4 regions of the Streptomyces sp. NPDC048643 genome follow, and region 1 is predicted to be linked to each of the others. Evidence: riboswitches for the same ligand, from Rfam matches in the RefSeq annotation. Region 1 holds a riboswitch; each other region holds the start of a gene.

Region 1 (5,480 bases):
GCTGACCACGAGGGTCGCCGTGGTCGCGAGCGCGCCGCAGCCGATCGCCGCTCCCGCGGAGACCGCCGTGAGCCGGTCGAGGCCCAGCGTCCGTTCGAAGAGCGGAGCGGCAGCGGCCGACAGCACCGGCGCCAGGCACAGGGCCGTCCAGTGCAGACGCCACTCCTCGCGGGCCCAGAGGCGCCCCGCACGGCCGGTGCGCAGGGCGCAGGAGGCCATCACCGCGTAGGTGACGGCGTACGGCAGGAGATACGCGAGCAGCAGCCGTCGTCCGGGGGCGCCGAAGTCCAGCGAGGAACGGACGATCCAGGTGAGGGCTGCCGCTCCGGCGAGGTGGGCGACGGCCAGGACGGGCAGCGGGGCCCACGACCGGGAGATGCCGGCGATCTTCCGGCGCCGGTCCAGGGAACGCGAGGCGATCAGGGCTCCGAAAGCGACCACCGAGCCGAGGTGCATGGTGGCCGCACGGTTGATCTCCGCCATGGAGAGGCCGGGCATGATCATGGGCAGGCCGCCCCACTCGAAGCGCAGCAGGGGCGCGGTCAGCAGGAAGCCGTAGCAGAGGAGCATCCAGCGCTGGTGCAGGTCCGGGTAGCCGGCGACGGCGGAGAGCACGCCGAACGTCACACTCAGGACCGTGCCCACCAGGATGGTGGCGAGCACGATCCAGAAGGCGGCCCCGCTGAACGCGTCCTCGGGCGCGGTCCGCGCCAGGTACAGCGCGGCGCCGGCCATCGAGGCGCAGACGGTGACCGCGAAGACCACCCCGAGGGCGCGGTGCAGCCGGGTCCGCCGACGCACGGCGGTGAGCACCTGCGCGGGCCCGAGGAGCATGAGCAGGCCGCCGAGGACGGAGTGCACGATCAGCGGGACGAGGCTGTGGCGGTACGGCTCGATCCGGGTGGCCAGGGCGTCGGCCACGTAGCGGGGCGAGACCACGTGCCCGAGGATCCACTCGCCGAACGCCGGGGCGCCGGGGCGCGCGTACGGCCACAGCTCGGTCATGGCGATGGGCGCGTAGCCCACGCACACGGCCGAGACGGCGATGACGGCTACACGGCGCCAGGTGGTGCCCGTCGGACGACGCACGGCGACTCCCTGCTCGTGGCCGCGACCCGACCATCGATAGTCTCGTTTGGACTATCGAGACGGTAGGGCCGCCCGGCCGCCGGGGTCAACGGTCTGTCGCGTCCTCGTCGTCCCTCCGCTGCACCCACTGCCAGAAGTCGACCATCATCCGCTCGTACCGGATGCCGAACTCCAGAGCGTCGCGCTGCCCTCGCGTCAGCAGCTCGCCCACACTCTCCGCGAGCTCCTGGTAGTCGCCGAGGGTCCGCCGGTGCTCGTCGAGCTGGACGGGACCGAGCAGGTCGGGCCGGCCGCCGAACCAGAGCTTGAGGATGCCGCGCTCCCGCGCCTCGACCGGGACGAAGGCGGTGTCGTCCAACCAGTCGCGCAGTGCGGCCCTGCCCTCGTCGGTCAGCGTGAGCACCCGGCGGTTGCGGCCGCTCTCCTGGCGCACCTGCGACAGCAGGCCGGCCTCCAGGAGACGGTCGCACTGCGCGTACACCTGTGCGTGCGGAACCGACCAGAAGGGCGCCACCGTGCGCGCCGCCTCACCCTTGACGTCGTACGCGCTGGCCTCACCGAGCTTGTCGATGACGCCGAGCACGAGGAACGAGGCGGTGGTCAACCGAGCATCAGCCATGGGTCCGACCGTATCGCCACCCGAACACCGCACGGCACACCGTTCACCACGCCGGGGAGGGCGCCCGACGCGAAGAAGCCGCGGGTGACCGTCACAATGCGGGGTATACGGGCGATCACACTGCCGACCGCACTCAGGCCCGCGGGGCACGCACGCTAGGAGTTCCTGTGACCACCTACGTCATCACCGTTCCCGGGACGTTCGTCCACGGCGTCTCGGACTCCTCCCGCGCAGACGTGGAACGAAGGCTGCGCCCTCAGGACCCGCAGAACACGGAACTGGGCGAGACCGAGGAGCTGAGCCTGCTCACCGTGGACGAGAACCACACGTTCTCGGTCCGGCTGGAGGTCGAGGCCGCGGACCGGCGCGCCGCCGAGGCGGAGGCCGTTCGGCTCGTCTCTGGCGCGCTGCGCGAGAGCGGCCTCTCCGAGAACGACGCTCCGCTCGGACCGGCAGCCGTCACGGGAATCGACAGCGAGTTCTGACGCCGACGAGGCCGGGGTGGCCGAGGGGCCGGTCGGCCGCGGGATGCCCGCGGCCGACCCCGCCGCCGCTCAGACCGGCCGTACGACGCTGTGGATCGCCGCCTGTCCGGCGTGCTGGACGGACTCCTCGGTGATCCGCCCTCCGGGGCTGGGCGCGTGGACCATCATGCCGTCGCCGACGTAGAGGCCGACGTGGCTCAGGTCCTCGTGGAAGAAGAGCAGGTCACCCGGCTGGACACCGGCCAGGGCGATCGCCGGTCCGATCCGCGCCTGGTCGGACGTGGACCGCGGGAGCAGCACACCGGCGCTGCGCCAGGCGGCCTGGGTCAGACCGGAGGGGTCGTACGAGCCGGGCCCGGACGCTCCCCACACGCACGGCCTGCCCACCTGCGCGCGGGCGAACGCGACGGCCTCGGCGGCCCGGGTGTCGTACCCGGCGACCGGCGGCGCCGCGACGGCGGCGATGCCTGAGGCGTCGAACCCGGGGTGGGGATCGGCGGACCAGGGAGCGCCGGGCGCGGGCTGGTTCACGGGGTCCGGCCACGACGGGCGCCGACTGTCGTCGACGGCCGGGGCCGTCGGCTCGGGCGCGGCGGACCACGCCTCCCGCACCGGCAGGTACTCGACGTCCGCGACCGGCAGCGGGGCACTTCGCACCTGCGGGTGCCCGGCCTCCACGGCCGGCCACGCGGCACTCGCCACCGACGAGTACGCGGCCGTCGCGGCCGGCATCGGCACGTTCTGCGCCGGCCAGTACGGGGCCGACGGGACGGCCGTCTCCGCGGCCGGCAGGTCCACGGACGGGTACGCGACCGGCGTCGCCGCGCTCTGTCGTGCGGTGTGCCGGTTCAGCAGGTCCTGTGCGGCCGCCAGTTTGCGGCGGGCGCGGTCCTTGCGGAACCGCGGGGAGGCCGCGTCCGAGGCGGGCGCGGGTTCGGACACCACCGGAAGGGGCCCGGTGGACGGGGCGCCGATGTCCGGTACCGCGAGGGCGTACGCGGCCGTCGGGCCGGCGGTCAGTTCGAGGACGGGGCGCGCGGTGAGTTCCGCGACCGGCGCCGCGGTCAGCTCCGCGACGGGACCCGCCGTCAGTTCCCGTACGGGTGCCGCCGTCAACTCGGCCACGGCGCGCGCGCCTTGGGCAGGGAGTTCCATGGGACGTCCCGCACCCCCACCGGACCGGCCGGCCTCGCGCCCCCGGTCGGGCTGCCGGTCCGCGGGCAGTACCGCCGCGACGGTGGGGCCGAGCCGTGACCGCGCACCGTCGAACCACTGGCGCATCAGGTCGCTTTGAGCGGGATCGACACCCCCGCGCTCCTCCCCGGCCGGGCGCTGGTCGGTGAGCCGTCGGGCCGCGGCGCGCCGGTCGCCCTGACGGGAGGAGAGGCCCGCCAGAGCGCGGGTGGCGTTGAAGTTGCCGGTGTCGTCCTCGGCCCGGTCGTAGAGGGATGCGAGCCGTCGGCGGACTTCTTCGCCACTGGGCTGGGTTCGTTCCGGCGCCATGGGGATGGCACTCCTTCCGTCGTCCGCCTACCGGGTTAGCTGTCGGGTTCGGGCGGACGGTTCCGGAAGGTATGCCCTACGGCCAGTGCCCCTCAAGGCGGTTGGCCGATTCACCCCAGGTTCGGTGGGTCCCCGGCTCCGGCTGCCACGAGGACGGGCCGGACTCGGCGGAGGCCGCACCGCCCGGCGAGCATTCGCCGGAGGGAGTCGGGCGGCCTGGTCGTCAACCTAGCCATCTTGTGACCCCCGTGTGAAGATCCACGTCCCAGATGTCCGATACATTTTCGTGACCTTCGTCGCATCGCCCCGCTGTGCGACGGCGGAAGCACACACCGTGCGCGAATCGGCCGTCCGGACAACCGCGTTCGGCGGTGGACCCCCTCCAGGCGTCCGCCTCCCGTCCAGTTCCCTCCACCAACTCTCCACGCCGGCCCGGGGCTTTCGGTGGCCCGAAACAGGCCGTTCGCGGTGCGAACAGAACTGGCGTTCCCTGACGGCTCGTTCGACATCGACGGCTGCCGATGGTCATGCGGTGACCGGTTCTGGCCGACCCTGACGGATGACCACCGCGGCGGCGTCGCGCCCCTACCGTCAGGACAAGGAAGGCCCGCGGAAGGCCCTGAGAGCGAGTCGAGGATCCCCACGTGCACGATGCACCGATCTATGCCCAACTGATCTCCGAACGCGGTGACATACCGACGCTCGTCCGGAGCGAAGCCCGGCGGCTGCAGCGCGACTTCGAGTGGATCCTCAGCTGGGATCCGTCCACGGGCGGCCCGCTTCCCGGGTCCGCCCCGCGCGTGACGGCCGGCTCGCGTCGTTCCTTCGCCCCCGGCCCCGATCCCGCGGACCGGCTGGACTCCGCGTAGGCCCGTCCGGCGTGCCCGCCTCGTACGCGCTCGGGCGTGGGTCTAGAGGACGCCGGGTTCGCCGTCCGGCCCCTCGGCGGGAAGCCGTCCGTCCGGGCCGTCGGTGCGGGACACCAGACCGGCGACCGCCGAGCCCGTGACCTCGTGCCAGGTCCGCGCACGCCGCAGCATCGCGTGGTCGCCGCCCGCCACTCGTACGGCGCTCGCGGAGGATCCTTCCTTCGCGGCGCGGCGCACCAGGGCGAAGGACGCGGCGGGCTCGGTGATCCGGTCCCGGTCGCCGTGCAGCACGATCACCCGCTTGTCCCGCAGATGGGCCACCGGCTCGCCCGCCGGGCACCAGGGTGCGAGGGCGACGACGGCACGGACCTGCGGCGCGGCGGCGGCACGCAGCGCGGCGCGGCCGCCCATCGAGTGGCCGACGAGCACCACCGGCACGTCCCCCACCAGGTCCGTGAGTTCGGCGAGGGCCCGGTGGACGTCGGCGACCGGATCGGCGGCGGCTCCGTTCCATCCGCGTACGCGGTAGCGCACCTGCCCGACGAAGACGTCCTGGTCCGGAACGGCCCGTGTGACCGCGCGCACGAAGGGCCGCATCCGCAGGCGGGAGACGTGCCAGGGCCGCGAGGGAGCCAGGCTGTCCGCCCTGCCGCCGTGCAGGATCAGCACCGCGGCCCGCGTCGGCCCCGCGTCCTCGCCGGCGAGCCGGTGCGGCACCAGCGCCGTCAGTGTCCGGGCAGCCCCGGGACGCAGTCCGTCACGGGCGGACGTCCGCGCAGAGCCTCGCATGGCACCTCTTCACCGTCGGAGCGCTTTCGACGCCCCACCCTAGGCCGACGGGGGATCGCGCCGCCGGTCACTGGATATCCGTAGCCGACGCGGGGGCGGTTTGGTGAGGTGTCCGCCCGGCGGAGC
Region 2 (5,480 bases), on a different contig from region 1:
GGGATACCGCGCCTGGTCACGGACGAGGACATCATCCCGGTCGAGACGTTCATCGCGTACGGGGAGTGGTTCCGGCAGAAGCTCGTGCCCGAGCTGGAGCGGGTGCGGGTCGTCTCGGTCGACCGCAGGAGCGGCCGGGACGCGGCCGGGTCCGGTGGATTCGACATCAAGCTGGACTCGGGAGAGTCGTTCACCGCGCGCGCGGTCGTCGTCGCCACGGGGCTGTCCGGGCTGGCCCACCTGCCCGCCGAGCTGGCCGGAGCGGCGGCGGACGGTCCCACGCCCTCCGGCCCGGTCTCGCACAGCTCACAACACCACGACCTGCGCCGGTTCTCCGGCAAGGAGCTGATCGTCGTCGGCGCCGGTCAGTCCGCCCTGGAGACGGCGGCGCTGGCGGCGGAGGCGGGCGCGCAGGTCCGTGTCGTGTCCCGGGGCAAGGGGGCGGTCGACTTCGGGGCGCCTCCGTGGGACCAGCCGAAGCTGCGTCCCGAGTCGCCGTTCGGGCGCGCCTGGTCCCTGTGGGCCCTGAGCTACTACCCGCAGCCCTACCGCTATCTGCCCGCCGAGACCCGGCACTACCTGGTCCGCCGGGTGCTCGGACCCCTCGGTGCCTGGTGGCTCCGGGACCGGTTCGAGGGCAAGGTCGCCGTCCGTGAGGTGCAGCGGATCGTCAGCGCGACGGCCACCGACGGCAAGCCCGTCCTCACGGTGCGGACCCACGGAGGCCGGGTCGAAGAACTCGCCGCCGACCACGTCATGGCGGCGACCGGCTATCGCGTCGACATCGCCGCGATGGACTTCCTCGGGCATGAACTCCGAGCAGGGCTGGCCGCGAGCCGCGGCACGCCGAGGCTGGGCGCCGGATACCGCTCCTCGCTGCCGGGGCTGTACTTCACGGGCCTGCCGGCGGCGTCCTCGTACGGTCCGGTGATGCGCTTCGTGTGCGGCACGGAGTTCGCCTCCCCGCGGCTCGCCAAGCACCTGGCGGCCACGCACGGGTGAGCCACCGGACCGCCCGCCCGCCGGGCAACCCGTCCGTCAGGACTCCTCCTTGAGGGTCCAGGCGCCCGAGTTGTCCGGTGGGGCGGGCCGGACGGTCCACCGGGAGAGGTCGCCGTCCGCCCCCGGGTCGCCCGAGGGCAGCATGCCCCGGGAGTCGGGCTCGAAGTAGAGGTGGTGAGCCCAGAACTCGGGGAGTTCATGACCGAGGAGATCCTCGCCCAGGGGCGCGAGATCCTCCGCCACGTGCCGTTCGTTGACGCGCGCGACCGCCTCCGCGCGGGAGACACCGAAGCAGGTCACGAGCACGTCCGCCATCTCGCGGAAGTAGTCGAGCCACTCCGCGTCCAGGTCGATCAGGAACTCCTCGGTCCTCGGGGCGTTCTCGAAGGCCGCCGCCGTCTGCCAGACCATGAAGTCCTCGATCACGCCGGGTGGGTTGGCGGCTCGGGTGGCCTTGAGTTCCCAGCCCGGGCTGTCCATGTCGAAGACGACGACCGGCAGGGCGCGGCCGAAGACGTCCGTGAGGGTTCCGTCGGCGTGGAGGCGCCGGGCGAGGTCGACGCAGTCGGCGTGGAACTGGAGCCGCAGCATCTCGGACGCCAACTCCAGCTCGTCCTCCGGGAGGTCCATGCCGAGGAAGTCGTGGTCACCCTCGAACCAGATCCCCTGCTCCTTGGCCGCGTCCACGAACAGGGGTCCTCCGACGGGGTCTTCGGGGACGTTGCCCAGCGTCTCGAAGCCGTCGAGCAGCCAGAGGGCGTAGTTCCACCGCGCCTCGCCCGGGTCCCGCGGGTGGGTCTCCCTCGCGTACTGGGTCTCGGTGTTGTACCCGATGGCCACGTACGGGTGGCGTTCGTCGCCGTCGAGGCGCCAGATGCGGAAGGACAGCGCGTAGATCTCGGGCCGCAGGGCTTCCGGGAAGCGGCGGACGACGGCTGCGGCGGCGGTGCGCAGGTGGTGCCGGAAGCGGTCCCCCGCGGGGGCGGCGTCGTGGCGCGCGTGCGCGGGTCGTCGTTCGGTGGGTTCGGAGGTCATGGATCTCCCCGGATTCTCGATGACGGTTCCCCGCCTGTGATTTCTGGCGTCCCGGCCGTGGCGAGCGCCCCGCGGTGTCGGCCTCGCCGGCTCGACCCCGACCCCGGCCCGGCCCGGCCCGGCCCGGCCCGGCCCGACCCGGCCCGACCCGGTGTCGGCCTCGGTGTCGCCGTCGGCGACGCCGGTGATCGTAGCCCGGGAGCAGGGGTGTTGAGCCGTTGTGATCGGTCCTGCACGGGAAAGTCCGACTGGGCGGAACCGAGCCCTGCGTGATCCCAACCGGTCGCAACGCGCCTGCCACCGTACGGTGAACGGCGTTGCTGACGGGATACCGGACGTCGTCCGGTTCACGCCGGGCCGATGTGTCGTTCGATCCGTATTCTTCGGATCATGGCCGCTCCGACTGCATATTCACTCATCGCCACTGACCTGGACGGAACGCTGCTGCGCGGCGACGACACGCTCTCCGACCGGTCGCGGGCCGCGTTGGCGAAGGTGACCGCGTCGGGCGCCCAGCACCTGGTGGTGACGGGCCGTCCCGCACCGCGCGTTCGACCCCTGCTCGACGAACTCGGCGGTGAGGGGCTGGCGGTGTGCGGTCAGGGGGCTCAGCTGTACGACGCGGGGACGGACCGGCTGCTGTGGTCGGTGACCCTGGACAGGGAGTTGGCGGAGACGGCCCTCGGAAAGATCGAGGCGGAGGTCGGCCTGCTGTACGCGGCGGTGGACCAGGACGGCGTGGACGGGCTGACGCTCATCGAGCCGGGCTATGTGATGCCGCACCCCACGCTTCCGGCGGTGCGGGTGCGCCGGCGGGACGACCTGTGGGCGCTGCCGATCAGCAAGGTGCTGCTCCGCCACCCGTCGATGTCCGACGACGAGCTGGCGTCGGCGGCGCGGGGAGTGGTCGGTTCATTGGCGACGGTCACCATGTCGGGGCCCGGGACCGTCGAACTCCAGCCATGCGGGGTGACCAAGGCCACCGGCCTCGCGCTCGCCGCGAAGCACCTCGGTCTCACGCCGTCGGCGACGCTGGCCTTCGGGGACATGCCCAACGACATCCCGATGTTCGACTGGGCCGCCCACGGGGTCGCGATGGCCAACGCCCATCCGGAACTGAAGGCGGTGGCGGACGAGGTCACCCTCTCGAACGAGGACGACGGGATCGCGGTCGTCCTGGAACGGATCTTCGGGTTCTAGGGCGTCTCCGCGACGTCGCGGCGCCGGCCCGAAGAGCGGGCCGGGCGATGCCCGGTCCCGGGAGACGAGCCGGCCCGGGGCGTCCGCCGATGCCCCGGGCCGTGCCCTTCGTACTTCTGGTGGGGACCGCCCCGCACACCCGGTCCGTCACCGTCCCGCGGGCCCGGTCGTTCACCGCCGACAGGCCGGTACGTCACCACCGGCGGACCCGAGGGTGCCGCCGGCCGGTGTCGTGCGAGAGGCGCGGGTGCGCCGGTGCGATCAGTAGGCGCCGTTGACGTTGTCGATCGAGCCGTACTTGTCGGCGGCGTAGTTGCAGGCGGCCGTGATGTTGGCGACCGGGTCGTAGGGGTCCATCGACGTGCCGGCCACGTGGTAGGCCTGGAACGTGGGGTCGATGACCTGCAGGAGCCCCTTCGAGGGGGTGCCCGCGACCGCGTTGGAGTCCCAGTTGTTGATGGCCTGGGGGTTGCCGGAGGACTCGCGCATCACGTTGCGGTAGATGCCGTCGTAGCTGCCCGGAATGCCCGCCTTGCCCATGATGTCCAGGGACTGCTTGATCCAGCCGTCCAGGTTGTTGGCGTACGTGGTGGCGGACGCCTGGGTGGCGGTGGTCTTGGCGGCCGTGGTCGCCTTCGCCGGAGCCTTCAGGGTCTTCGTGCCGACGGTCAGCGTCAGGCCCGTGCGGAGGTGGGCGGGGTTGTCGCCGATGACGGCGCGGTTCGCCGCGTACAGCTTCTGCCAGCCGCCGCTCGACGGATACTTCTTCGCGATCTTGGTCAGGGTGTCGCCGGCCACCACCTTGTAGGTGACGAGCTGGACGTTCGGGACGACCGCGGTCTGGGCGGTCTTCGCGACCTGGGGGGTCGCGGCGTGGGCGCCGGTCGCGCTCATGAGCGGGAGGGCGAGGGCGAGGGCGCCCGTTCCGGCGGCGATCATTCCGCGGGTGATGAAGGTGGTTCGGGCGTGACGGTGCGTGCCTGCGGGCATGACGAAATGTCCTCTCCGACGCCTGCGAGGTGAGCTGTCGGGTTCGGGCGGGAGATGCCCGGTCGCGCTTTTGGGCGCGGCTTCACCCCAAGCCGGTCCGGTCTCCCGGATCGGCGGCTTACCTGTGGTTCCCCCGCTCCTGCCGTGCGTGGGTGGGTGGGTTGCCGGGCGACGGCAGGATTAGGCGATCCGCCCGGTGCGACGAGAACGTATGCGACTGCACATGTCGGGAACAAGGCCTGATGTGGCGGTGAAGATCGCTTTTGCCTGTTTAGGGCGAGGGTGATACGTCCGATTACGCCGGAATTGAATCCTCAACTTGCCTTTGGCAAAGGGGTTGGCAAGGAGTGGGCGAAGGGTGATCCACTGACTCCCGCGTGACCCAACTCACGCGCTCGGGGGTCACCAAGGCGGCATGCCGGGCAAGTCGGGCATTACGCCACCACTCTTCGGTGCGCGGGGAGTTCCCGGACGCCCGCCGCGTGCGGGACGGGCGGGGCGCCGGAATGCGGGGTCGGAGCGGGCGCCTGTGAAAGAGGCGGCGTGGGGGCGGAGTTGACGGCTTCCGGACGGATGCCGGACGTGCGCCGGGCGGACGCCGGGTGGGGGCGGCCGGTGAACTGCCGTCCCCGCCGGGCCTTTTCAGCCCGCGGTGCGCGGGATGCGCTTCTCCCAGGTCCGGTGGAAGACGACCTCGTCGCCGTCCCGGCAGACGACCTCGTTGGACGTGATGAAGTCCTGCGCGTCGCAGGTGATGGCCGACGTCGTCTCGACGCGGGCGTCCCAGGGCAGGTCGGGGCGGTGCAGCCGGACCGACCAGGTGGACCGGGCGCGGGCGGACAGCGGGTCCGACTCGTCGATCGTGTACGTCTCCCGCGCGTCCTCCGTGAACTCCAGACCGTCGGGATACACGTGGGTGCCGCCGTAGCGGGGGTCCACGTCGAGCCGCCAGGTGCCCGCGGCCACGTCACGCAGGACCAGGCGCTCCGGGCGGGGCTCGTCGAGCGTCACCGGGACCACCACGCCGAGTGGCTCGGCCTCCTCCGCCTCCTCGAAGGTGATGGAGGGGTCCGACTCCCGTGCCCGCACGGGGAGTTCCAGGCTGCTGCCGTCCGGGTCCAGCGTGAAACCGGCCTCGGAGCCGGGCTGCGGCCAGACCCAGGGCCAGTACGCCGAGGAGACGCTCAGGCGGATGCGGTGGCCCGGGGGGAACGCGTAGCCGATGCCGTTCAGCTCGAACTCCACGTCCTCCG
Region 3 (5,480 bases), on a different contig from region 1:
GCGGGGGGTGCCGGTCCTTCGGGTGCGTCCGGACCCGCGGGCGATCCCGGAACCGGTCCGGCGCGATGGCGCACGGGTCGTATCTCCTCCGTGCGGGCCCTCGTACGGGCGCTGCCCGTACTGCTGGTCGTCGGCGGGACCTTCTACGACTACTTCACGCCGGGCGAGTTCACCGCCGCACCCCTCTTCACGGCCGCGACCCTGGTCGCCGCGCCCCTCTACTCGCTGCGCGGCACCGTCCTCACCGGCGCCGCCGCCGTCGGCGCGCTGATCCTCGTGCACCTGCGCCTCGGCATCGTCCTGCGGGTCGACGCGGTCACCGAGGTCGTCACCGTCGCCACGGCGGCCGTCCTGGGCGTGCTCATCAACATCCTCGTCCGGCGCAGCGACGAGCGGCTCGCCTCCGTCCGGGAGATCGCCGAGTTCGCCCAGCGGGCCGTGCTGCCGGAACCTCAGGCACGGATCGACGGCCTCGACGTCGCCGCGCGCTACGAGGCGGCCCAGGCGGACGCGTTCATCGGCGGGGATCTTTACGCGGTGCAGGACACCCCGTACGGCGTGCGGCTGGTCGTCGGGGACGTACGCGGCAAGGGGATGACGGCGGTCGCCGCCGTCGCCGTGGTCATCGGCGCGTTCCGGGAGGCGGCGGAGCAGGAGACGACCCTGGAGGCCGTCGCGCGGCGGCTGGAGCGGGCGCTGAAGCGCGAGGGCACCCGGCGCGACAACCTCGACGCCGTCGAGGGATTCACCACCGCCGTCCTCGCGGAGATCCCGCACGACGAGGAGATCGTCCGCATCGTCAACCGGGGGCATCCGCCGCCCCTGATGCTGCATCCCGACGGCACGCTCGTCCCGCTCACCGGCGGGCCCGCCGCACTGCCCCTCGGGATGAGCGACCTGGGCAGCACACCCGACCGGGCGGTGCCGGCCCGCTTTCCGCACGGCGCGATCCTGCTGCTGCACACCGACGGGCTGTCCGAGGCGCGGGACGTGCGCGGGGAGTTCTACGATCCGGCCGCGCGGCTGGCCGGGCGGATCTTCCCGGGGCCCGACGCCCTGCTGAACACCCTCGCCGTCGAGGTCCGCAAGCACACGGGCGGCGCCCTCAGCGACGACATGGCGCTGCTCGCCGTCCGGCGCGGCTGACGGCCCTCGAAGGCCCTTCTTGATCGTTGTCACGAGGGGTGATCGAACCGTGTCCCTCCGCATAACGACTGACACACCGTCACATGAAGCCGTGTCGACGCGATGCGGCCAACTCGCCCGTTTTTCATCGCCCATGACCCCAAAGTCCTGGCCAAAAAGCGTTAACGATCAGTCTGAACAGCTTGGAATCAGGTGGCCAGGTCTATTAACGTTCGATAACGCAGCGCGGTCGTCCCAGCCGTCACAAGAGATGGCTCCGTGCGCACGCGCCGAATCCCGCAAGGGAACCGGGGAACCACCAACTTGGGGTGAATCGAGCGTCCTCCACCGTGGCAGCACGGTGGGTATACGCGCGTAGGAGACCTTCCTGCTCCGAACCCGTCAGCTAACCCGGTAGGCGAGAAGGAAGGAAAGGAGTGCGCCCACGTGGCGTCCAACCGGCCTGCTCAGCCAACCTCGTTCGCACCGAATGACACACAGTCCTTCGGCTTCGCCTACGGCAAGGACGAGGGACCCTGGGAGGAGTGGAATCCCACCGAGGATTCCGTCCGTCCCGTTCGTGGCCGGCACCGCGTGGGAAAGCAGCGCGGCGGAGGCCTCGCCCGCAGCTCCACCGTTCTCGGTGTAGGCGTCATAGCCGCCGTCGGCGCCGGTGGCATGGCCACCGCGGCGCCCGGCAAGGCGCCCGTCTCGATCTCGCTGCCCGACCTGTCCTCGGTCACCCACTCGGCCAAGGCCCTGATCAGTGACGGTGCCGAGACCCCCAAGGGCTCCACGACTCCGCTCACCGGCGCGGGACTGACCACCGCCGACACCGCCCAGGGCACCACGGACGCCGGGGAGGCGCTGCGGGCCCGCATCATGCAGCAGGCCGAGTCGCAGCAGAACCAGGTCGACAGTGCCGTCCAGGAGGCCGCCGAGACCGCCGCCGCGAAGCAGGCCGTCGCGCTCGCCACCAAGCAGCAGGACGACGCGAAGGCCAAGGCGGACGCGGTCAAGAAGAAGGCGGAGGAGGAGGCCAAGGCGAAGGCCGAGGCCGAGCGCCTGGCCAAGCTCGCCAAGAGCTACTCGCTGCCGACCTCCTCCTACACCCTGACCTCGCGCTTCGGTGAGGCCGGCGCCCTGTGGTCCTCCGGCTACCACACGGGTCTCGACTTCGCCGCGCCCACCGGCACGCTGATCAAGGCCATCCACAGCGCCACCGTCACCGAGGCGGGCTGGGCCGGCTCGTACGGCTACCGCACGATCCTCACCCTCGACGACGGCACCGAACTCTGGTTCTGCCACCAGTCGTCGATCAGCGTCAGCGTCGGCCAGAAGGTCGCCACCGGCGACGTCATCGGCCGCGTCGGCGCGACGGGCAACGTCACCGGGCCGCACCTGCACCTGGAGGTCCACCCCGGCGGCGCCGCCACCGGCATCGACCCGATGGCGTGGCTCCAGGGCAAGGGACTCAACCCCTGATCCGTACACACTGCCGACCGGCCGGCTCGCGGGGACTCCCGCGGCCGGCCGTTTCGTCGCAGGCACGGGGCCGTGCGGGGTGCATGTGGAATACAGGCATCCTGTCCGGGCGTTGAATCACTCCATGACTTCTCTTCGCAAGCTCGGTTCCTCCGACCTCGAGGTCTTCCCGCTCTCGCTGGGTGGCAACGTCTTCGGCTGGACGGCGGACGAAACCCAGTCCTTCGCCGTCCTCGACGCCTACGCGGCCGCCGGAGGCAACTTCCTCGACACGGCCGACTCGTACTCGTCGTGGGTCGACGGCAACGAGGGCGGCGAGTCCGAGACCATCATCGGCAAGTGGCTGAAGGCCCGCGGCAACCGCGCGGACATCGTCGTGGCGACCAAGGTCAGCCAGCACCCCGCCTTCCCGGGCCTCTCCGGCGCCAACATCAAGGCCGCCGCCGACGCGTCGCTGCGCCGCCTGGGCACCGATCACATCGACCTCTACTACACGCACTTCGACAAGACCGAGGTGCCGGTCGACGAGATCATCGGCGCCCTCGACGAGCTGGTGAAGGCCGGCAAGGTGCGGAACATCGCCGCGTCCAACATCTCCCCGGAGCGGCTCCAGGAGTCCCTGGAGTTCTCCGACCGCGAGGGCCTCGCCCGCTACGTCGCGCTCCAGCCGCAGTACAACCTGGTCTCGCGCGACACCTACGAGGGCGCCCTGCGCGACGTCGCCTCCCGCGCCGGACTGGCCGCCGTCCCGTACTTCGCGCTCGCCGCCGGTTTCCTCACCGGCAAGTACCGTCCGGGCGCGACCGTCGACTCGCCCCGCGCCGCGGGTGCGTCCAAGCACCTGGAGACGGAACGCGGACAGCGGGTCCTCACCGCGCTCGACGAGATCGCCGAGGCCCACAACGCCGCCGTCGCGACCGTCGCCCTCGCCTGGCTCGCCGCCCAGCCGACCGTCGCCGCGCCGATCGCCTCCGCCCGCACGGTGGAGCAGCTCCCGGCCCTGCTGGGTGTCGCGGACCTGTCGCTGACGGACGCGGAACTGTCGCGCCTGACCGAGGCGTCGGCGTGACACCCGCCTGAGCTGAACCCCGGCCCCCGTACCGGCGAGGTGCCGCCTCGCCGGTACGAGGGCTACGAGCGGTAGGGGTTGCGGTCGTACGTCGGATACGGCACCGGGGGCGCGTACGGCTGGGCCGGTGGGGCGGCGTACCCGTAGCCGTGCGCCGGCCAGGGGGGCGGTGCGGGGATCGGGGAGGTGGTGCGGGCCGCGTAGGCGAGGGACGGCCGGGCGATCTCCCGACGGCGCCACAGCTCGTGCAGCAGCTCGCGTTCCCGTACGACGAAGTCGGCGCCCGCGCGGCCCCGGCGCCCCCGGTGGCGCAGGAACGCCAGCGAGGTCGCGTACGCCTCGTACTCGGCGACCGAGCGGGCCGCCGTCTTCCCCCAGTGATGGCCGGCGTACTCGCGGGCGAGCCGCCGGGCCCGCATCGAGCCGAGGACGTACGGCTCGGCCGTGCCCAGCCATCCCGCGGTGGTGTAAGCGGGCAGTTCCGTGCGCACGGTGCGCAGCTCGCGCTGCCGGGTCCAGACGACCAGCCAGGTCAGCAGCCCGAACGCGGGCACCATGAACGCCGCGTAGACCGCGAAGAAGCCGTACTCCCCGAAGTCCGACGAGCTGTTCCACACCGAGTGCATCCCCATCGCGAGCAGCAGCCCGGCGAACGGGACCAGCACGCGGCGCACGTGCTGCCGCTCGGCGGACAGGGCCGCGACGCCGAAGCCGATGCCGGTCAGGACGGTGAACAGGGGATGCGCGAAGGGCGACATCACCACGCGGACGAAGAAGGTCGCGGCGGTGACGGAGGTCAGCCCGCTGCCCCCGCTGAGCTGGTCGGTGCCGAAGGCGGTGCCGAGATAGAGGATGTTCTCGGTGAACGCGAAGCCGGTGGCGGTGATCCCGGCTATCACCACGCCGTCGATGATCCCGGTGAAGTCCCGTCTGCGGAAGAGAAAGACCAGCAGGACGGCCGCCGCCTTCGCCGACTCCTCGACGACGGGGGCTATGACGGTCGCGCCGAGGGTGTCGGCGCTGGAGGGATCCGCGGTCGCGGTGGCTATCCACCGGGTCGCGAAGCTGTTGGCGACGATCGCTATGAGCGCGGCCGCGCAGGCGCCCCAGGCGAACGAGAAGACCAGGTTGCGCCAGGGCCCGGGTTCGACGCGGTCCAGCCACCGGAAGGCGGCTATGAGCAGCGGCACCGGGAACACGGCGAGACCGAGGCCCACCAGGAAGCCCTCGGTGCCCGTCTGTTCGCGCACGAGCGCGAGGATGACGAGACCGGACAGCACCAGCAGGGTGATCAGCGCTCCGTACCGGACCCATCGGCGCTGCCACCAGTGCGGATGGCGCAGCGCGTGCCCGGCGGGGGCGCCGGGCCGCGGGGGGTACGGGGGACTGATGGCCACGGCATTGACCCTAACGAGGGAGGGCGCGGCTCGCGACGGTGGCCGGAGTCGTCCCGGTGTGCGAGATCCCGGGGACGCCGGAGGGCCGTGCGCGGGTCAGGCGTCCGGGGCGTGCTGGTCTCGGTGCTGTACGCGCCGGAAGAGGAGGTCGTTCACCACATGACCCTTGTCCAGTCCCTGGCCCTCGAAACGGGTCAGCGGCCGGAACTCGGGGCGCGGGGCGAATCCGCCGTCCGGCCGCGTGTTCTCGAAGTCGGGGTGGGCGCTCAGAACTTCGAGCATCTGTTCGGCGTACGGTTCCCAGTCCGTCGCGCAGTGCACGAGCGCGCCCGGCTTGAGGCGGGTCGCCGCGAGGTCCAGGAACTCCGGCTGGATCAGCCGCCGCTTGTGGTGCCGCTTCTTGG
Region 4 (5,480 bases), on a different contig from region 1:
CTCGCCACGATCATGGCGCGCGCCTTCTCCGAGGGCACCGACAAGCACTCGGCCGAGGACTTCGCCGCCGAGCTGGAGCGCTGCGGCGCCACGCTCGACGCGCACGCCGACCACCCCGGTGTCCGGCTGTCCCTCGAAGTGCCCGTCTCGCGTCTGCCCAAGGCCCTCGGCCTGCTCGCGGACGCCCTGCGCGCACCGGCCTTCGCGGACAGCGAGATCGAGCGGCTGGTGCGCAACCGGCTCGACGAGATCCCGCACGAGACGGCCAACCCGGCCCGCCGCGCGGCCAAGGAGCTCTCCCGGCAGCTGTTCCCGCCGACGGCGCGCATGTCGCGCCCGCGCCAGGGCACCGAGGAGACCGTCCAGAAGATCGACTCCGCGGCCGTACGGTCCTTCTACGAGAAGCACGTGCGTCCCGCGACGGCCACCGCCGTGGTGGTCGGCGACCTCACCGACGTGGACGTGGACGCGCTGCTCGGTGACACCCTCGGCTCCTGGACCGGTTCGACCGCCGAGCCGCGCCCGGTACCGCCGGTGCACGCCGACGACACGGGCCGCGTGATCATCGTGGACCGCCCCGGCGCCGTCCAGACGCAGCTGCTCATCGGGCGGGTCGGCGCCGACCGCCACGACCGTGTGTGGCCCGCCCAGGTGCTCGGCACGTACTGCCTCGGCGGCACCCTCACCTCGCGTCTGGACCGCGTCCTGCGCGAGGAGAAGGGCTACACGTACGGGGTGCGGGCGTTCGGCCAGGTCCTGCGTTCCGCGCCGGACGGCACCGGAGCCGCGATGCTCGCCATCAGCGGCTCGGTGGACACCCCGAACACCGGCCCGGCGCTCGACGACCTGTGGAAGGTGCTCCGCACCCTCGCGGCCGAGGGACTGACCGACGCGGAGCGCGACGTCGCCGTGCAGAACCTGGTGGGCGTGGCGCCCCTCAAGTTCGAGACCGCCGCGGCCGTCGCGGGCACGCTCGCCGACCAGGTCGAGCAGTACCTGCCGGACGACTACCAGTCGACGCTCTACCAGCAACTGGCCGCGACCGGCACGGTGGAGGCCACCGCGGCCGCCGTCAGCGCCTTCCCGACGGACCGTCTGGTGACCGTCCTGGTGGGCGACGCCGCGCAGATCGAGGAGCCCGTCAGGGCGCTCGGCATCGGTGAAGTCACCGTGGTCACCGCCGAGTAGGACCGTGTGACCGAGATGGGCCCTGGTGACTGAAGAGTCACCAGGGCCCTCTTTTACGCGGACATCGCCCCCAAGATGTCCGTATTGGTGCGGAGGTTGCCTTCTGTGCTGTGGGATGCGCTACAAAAACCGTGATCCGTTTGTTGTTCGAAAGATCTCGCGTTTAGCGTCAGTCCGGCTGTTCGTCAGGCAGTGCGCCGCGCCCGCGGCACCGGACAGTCATCGCCGAGTCCCCGCATGGCGCGAGCCAGGGGAGCCGGGGACCCACACGTAGTCCCTGGGGTGAATCGGACGCCCTCCCCGGAGGGGGCCCGTAGGAGACCTTCCTGCTCCGAACCCGTCAGCTAACCCGGTAGGCGAGAAGGAAGGAAAGGATCAGCCCTTACATGGCGTTCACCTGTGGCACCGGGAAGCATCGTCGTCCGAGCCGCGTGCAGCGCACCACGAAGAACGCCGTCGGCGTCGCGGCCCTCACCACCACCGGTGTCCTCGGAACCCTCGCGGCACCCGCGTTCGCCGCGACACCGTCCGCCGAACAGACCGGGCTGACCCAGGCCATCACCATCGGTGACTCCGTCGCCGAGCAGATCGACGCGCAGGCCGCCGCCCAGCAGCACGCCGCCGACGTGGCCGCCGCGCGGGAGAAGGCCGAGCGAGCCGCGCGCAAGAAGGCCGCCGAGCTGGCCGCGAAGGCCCGCGAGAGCAAGGAGCGCGCCGCCCGTGCCGCCGAGCGCAAGCGGCTCAACACCTTCGTCATGCCGATCACCGGCTCGTACGTCTCCACCGGCTACGAGACCGGCGGCAGCCTCTGGTCGTCCGGCAGCCACACCGGTGTCGACTTCCACGCCGCGTCGGGCACCTCGGTGCACTCCGTCGGCGCCGGCACCGTCGTCACGACCGGCTGGGGCGGCGCCTACGGCAATCAAGTAGTGATCAAGATGCACGACGGCACGTACACCATGTACGGGCACCTGTCGTCCATCGGTGTCTCCGTGGGCCAGACGGTCACTCCGGGCCAGCAGATCGCGCTCTCCGGCTCGACCGGCAACACCACGGGGCCGCACCTGCACTTCGAGGCGCGCACCACCGCGGAGTACGGCTCCGACATGGACCCCGTCGCGTACCTCCGCTCGCACGGCGTGAACGTCTGACGACCGCTTCGCGGCTTCTCCACCGTTTCGATGCCCCGGCTCACCGAGCCGGGGCATCGTCGTTTCCGGAGGCCGTCTGTCCAAAAAATATCCATGGATTCAGGCCCGCCATCGGAAATTAAGGCTTCCTGCAATAGAGTCACTGAACAAGCGTCAATCGATGGCGTTTCGCGGGGATTAAAGCGGAGGTCCGGTCATGCGTATTCCGGCGCACTCGGTATGCACGGCGATCCGCGACGACATCGTCGCGGGCGTCTACGAGCGTGGCGGCCGGCTCACCGAGGAACTGCTCGCGCGGCGCTACGGCGTCTCGCGCGTCCCTGTGCGCGAGGCACTCCGCACCCTGGAGGCCGAGGGCTTCGTGGTCACCCGGCGGCACGCGGGCGCCTGCGTCGCCGAGCCCAGCGAGCAGGAGGGTGCGGATCTCCTGGAGATGCGCATGCTGCTGGAGCCGTTGGGAGCCGCGCGCGCCGCGCAGCGCCGTACTGAGGCGCACCTCAAGGTGCTCCGCGGGCTGGTCAGGCTGGGTCAGGAGCGCTCCAGGCGGGGCAACAGCGAGGATCTGCGCTCCCTGGGCGGCTGGTTCCACGAGACGCTCGCACAGGCCTCGGGCAGTCCCGCGCTGACGTCGACGCTGTCCCAGCTGCGGCACAAGATCGCCTGGATGTACGCGGTCGAGGCGCCGGCCAACCCCGCGGAGTCCTGGGCCGAGCACGGCGGCATCGTGGACGCGGTCGCCCGTGGGGACGGCGAGCGGGCCCGCGCGATCACCGCGCTGCACGCGGAGCGCTCGGCGGCCGCACACCGGCTGCGATTTCCGGCCGGCGGGGACCGGCAGGACCGTGTGAGGACTTCGCAACATCCCGTAAACATGACGGGCCAGCGTCATTAACACGGGCACCGTATACAAAGAGGGTTATTCGGCGGGGAGCTATTTCTGCTGCCGTTTTATTCGCGTGCCGGGAATTTCGGGCACGCGTTCTTTTCGTTCGCGCAGGGTGTGATCCGGACGTGTCGCCGTGAATTCCGGGACGGCGTACGAAAACGCGGGGGGAGGTACGAAAACGGCTGAGCCGCGCCTCCCGACGAGGGATGGCGCGGCTCAGCCGTGTGATGTCCGAGTGCCTCGGGGGCTCAGACGGTCTCGGGGAGCTCGTCGAGCCCCTCGGCGACCAGCTTCGCCAGACGGTCGAGAGCGGCGTCCGCACCCTCGGCGTCCGACGCGAGGACGATCTCCTCGCCGCCCTGGGCGCCCAGGCCGAGGACCGCCAGCATGGAGGCCGCGTTGACGGGGTTGCCGTCGGCCTTGGCGATCGTCACGGGGACGCCGGAGGCCGTGGTGGCCCGGACGAAGATGGAGGCGGGGCGGGCGTGGAGGCCCTCAGCCCAGCCGACGTTGACGCGGCGCTCGGCCATGTGATGCTGCCCTTCAGCTGTTCAGGGTTGTCTAGACCAGTGTCCCATATCGTGAAGCGTGCCCGGACGGCCCTGCCTCCCGCCCACGAGCAGCCTCCCACCATGGCCCCGGTACGATGTCCGCACCCCACAGACTGCCTCGCGCCATTGTCGTACGCGAGCCGTAGTCTGGGGCGCATGCAGACCCCGTCGGACCGGCACGAGTACCCCGCGCACTGGGAGGCCGACGTGGTGCTGCGCGACGGCGGCACGGCCCGCGTCAGGCCCATCACGGTCGACGACGCGGAGCGCCTGGTGAGCTTCTACGAGCAGGTGTCGGACGAGTCGAAGTACTACCGCTTCTTCGCGCCCTACCCCCGGCTCTCCGCCAAGGACGTCCACCGTTTCACGCACCACGACTTCGTCGACCGGGTGGGCCTCGCGGCCACGATCGGCGGCGAGTTCATCGCGACGGTGCGCTACGACCGGATCGACGCCCGGGGTCTGCCCGCGTCCGCGCCCGCCGACGAGGCGGAGGTCGCCTTCCTCGTGCAGGACGCCCATCAGGGCCGCGGTGTCGCCTCGGCCCTGCTCGAACACGTCGCGGCCGTGGCCCGCGAGCGTGGCATCCGCCGCTTCGCCGCCGAGGTGCTGCCCGCGAACAACAAGATGATCAAGGTGTTCACGGACGCCGGGTACACCCAGAAACGCAGCTTCGAGGACGGCGTCGTACGCCTGGAGTTCGACCTGGAGCCCACCGACCGCTCGCTCGCCGTGCAGCGTGCCCGGGAGCAGCGCGCCGAGGCCCGGTCCGTGAAGCGGCTCCTGGCACCCGGCTCGGTCGCCGTCATCGGGGCGGGGCGCACCCCCGGAGGAGTCGGCCGCAGCGTCCTCGACAACCTTCGCGGAGCCGGCTTCACCGGTCGCCTGTACGCGGTGAACAGGGCTCTGGAGGAGAAGGAGCTAGACGGCGTCCCCGCTCACCGCTCCGTGCGCGACATCGAGGAACCCGTCGACCTCGCGGTCGTCGCCGTCCCCGCCGAGCAGGTCCTCGAGGTCGTCACGGAGTGCGGTGAACACGGGGTGCAGGGGCTCGTGGTGGTCTCCGCCGGGTACGCCGAGAGCGGCGCGGAGGGACGCGAGCGCCAGCGCGAACTCGTCCGGCACGCGCGCACGTACGGGATGCGCATCATCGGACCGAACGCCTTCGGCGTCATCAACACCTCCCCGGACGTGCGGCTGAACGCCTCCCTCGCCCCGGAGATGCCGCGTCCCGGACGGATCGGACTCTTCGCGCAGTCCGGCGCCATCGGCATCGCCCTGCTCTCCCGGCTGCACCGGCGGGGCGGAGGTGTCACCGGCGTGACCGGCGTGTCGACCTTCATCTCCTCCGGCAACAGGGCGGACGTGTCCGGCAACGACGTCCTCCAGTACTGGTTCGACGACCCGGACACCGATGTCGCCCTGATGTATCTCGAATCCATCGGCAACCCGCGCAAGTTCACCCGTCTCGCGCGCCGGACCGCCGCGGCGAAGCCGCTGGTCGTGGTCCAGGGAGCACGGCACGGCGGAGCGGCCCCCCAGGGACACGCCGTACGCGCCACGCGGCTCCCGCACGCCACCGTCTCCGCCCTGCTGCGCCAGGCCGGGGTGATCCGCGTGGACACGATCACCGAACTCGTCGACGCCGGACTGCTGCTGGCCCGCCAGCCGCTCCCCAGAGGGCCCCGCGTGGCGATCGTCGGG

The links. A riboswitch is a leader RNA that binds a small molecule or an ion and turns the genes downstream of it on or off. The one in region 1 is predicted to bind cyclic di-AMP.
Positions count from the first base shown of each region.
Region 2: linked by a shared signal. The riboswitch ahead of AB0C62_RS31105 (LysM peptidoglycan-binding domain-containing protein) and the one ahead of AB0C62_RS32615 (NlpC/P60 family protein) in region 1 are both predicted to bind cyclic di-AMP.
Region 3: linked by a shared signal. The riboswitch ahead of AB0C62_RS21435 (M23 family metallopeptidase) and the one ahead of AB0C62_RS32615 (NlpC/P60 family protein) in region 1 are both predicted to bind cyclic di-AMP.
Region 4: linked by a shared signal. The riboswitch ahead of AB0C62_RS22450 (M23 family metallopeptidase) and the one ahead of AB0C62_RS32615 (NlpC/P60 family protein) in region 1 are both predicted to bind cyclic di-AMP.

Region 1 covers NZ_JBEZHO010000046.1:25,711-31,190, forward strand. Annotated here, with positions in the region: gene AB0C62_RS32600 (DUF2306 domain-containing protein) at 1-1,089, opposite strand, end outside; gene AB0C62_RS32605 (PadR family transcriptional regulator) at 1,175-1,708, opposite strand; gene AB0C62_RS32610 (hypothetical protein) at 1,876-2,193, shown strand; gene AB0C62_RS32615 (NlpC/P60 family protein) at 2,263-3,696, opposite strand; cyclic di-AMP (ydaO/yuaA leader) riboswitch at 3,705-3,876, opposite strand; gene AB0C62_RS32620 (hypothetical protein) at 4,341-4,565, shown strand; gene AB0C62_RS32625 (alpha/beta hydrolase) at 4,608-5,354, opposite strand.
Region 2 covers NZ_JBEZHO010000041.1:55,589-61,068, forward strand. Annotated here, with positions in the region: gene AB0C62_RS31090 (FAD-dependent oxidoreductase) at 1-1,002, shown strand, start outside; gene AB0C62_RS31095 (hypothetical protein) at 1,039-2,037, opposite strand; gene AB0C62_RS31100 (HAD family hydrolase) at 2,428-3,237, shown strand; gene AB0C62_RS31105 (LysM peptidoglycan-binding domain-containing protein) at 3,499-4,227, opposite strand; cyclic di-AMP (ydaO/yuaA leader) riboswitch at 4,232-4,392, opposite strand; gene AB0C62_RS31110 (CocE/NonD family hydrolase) at 4,870-5,480, opposite strand, start outside.
Region 3 covers NZ_JBEZHO010000020.1:119,688-125,167, forward strand. Annotated here, with positions in the region: gene AB0C62_RS21430 (PP2C family protein-serine/threonine phosphatase) at 91-1,146, shown strand; cyclic di-AMP (ydaO/yuaA leader) riboswitch at 1,404-1,561, shown strand; gene AB0C62_RS21435 (M23 family metallopeptidase) at 1,573-2,610, shown strand; gene AB0C62_RS21440 (aldo/keto reductase) at 2,735-3,679, shown strand; gene AB0C62_RS21445 (PrsW family intramembrane metalloprotease) at 3,742-5,076, opposite strand; gene trmB (tRNA (guanosine(46)-N7)-methyltransferase TrmB) at 5,173-5,480, opposite strand, start outside.
Region 4 covers NZ_JBEZHO010000022.1:94,020-99,499, forward strand. Annotated here, with positions in the region: gene AB0C62_RS22445 (pitrilysin family protein) at 1-1,188, shown strand, start outside; cyclic di-AMP (ydaO/yuaA leader) riboswitch at 1,402-1,561, shown strand; gene AB0C62_RS22450 (M23 family metallopeptidase) at 1,575-2,339, shown strand; gene AB0C62_RS22455 (GntR family transcriptional regulator) at 2,536-3,231, shown strand; gene AB0C62_RS22460 (HPr family phosphocarrier protein) at 3,474-3,755, opposite strand; gene AB0C62_RS22465 (GNAT family N-acetyltransferase) at 3,933-5,480, shown strand, end outside.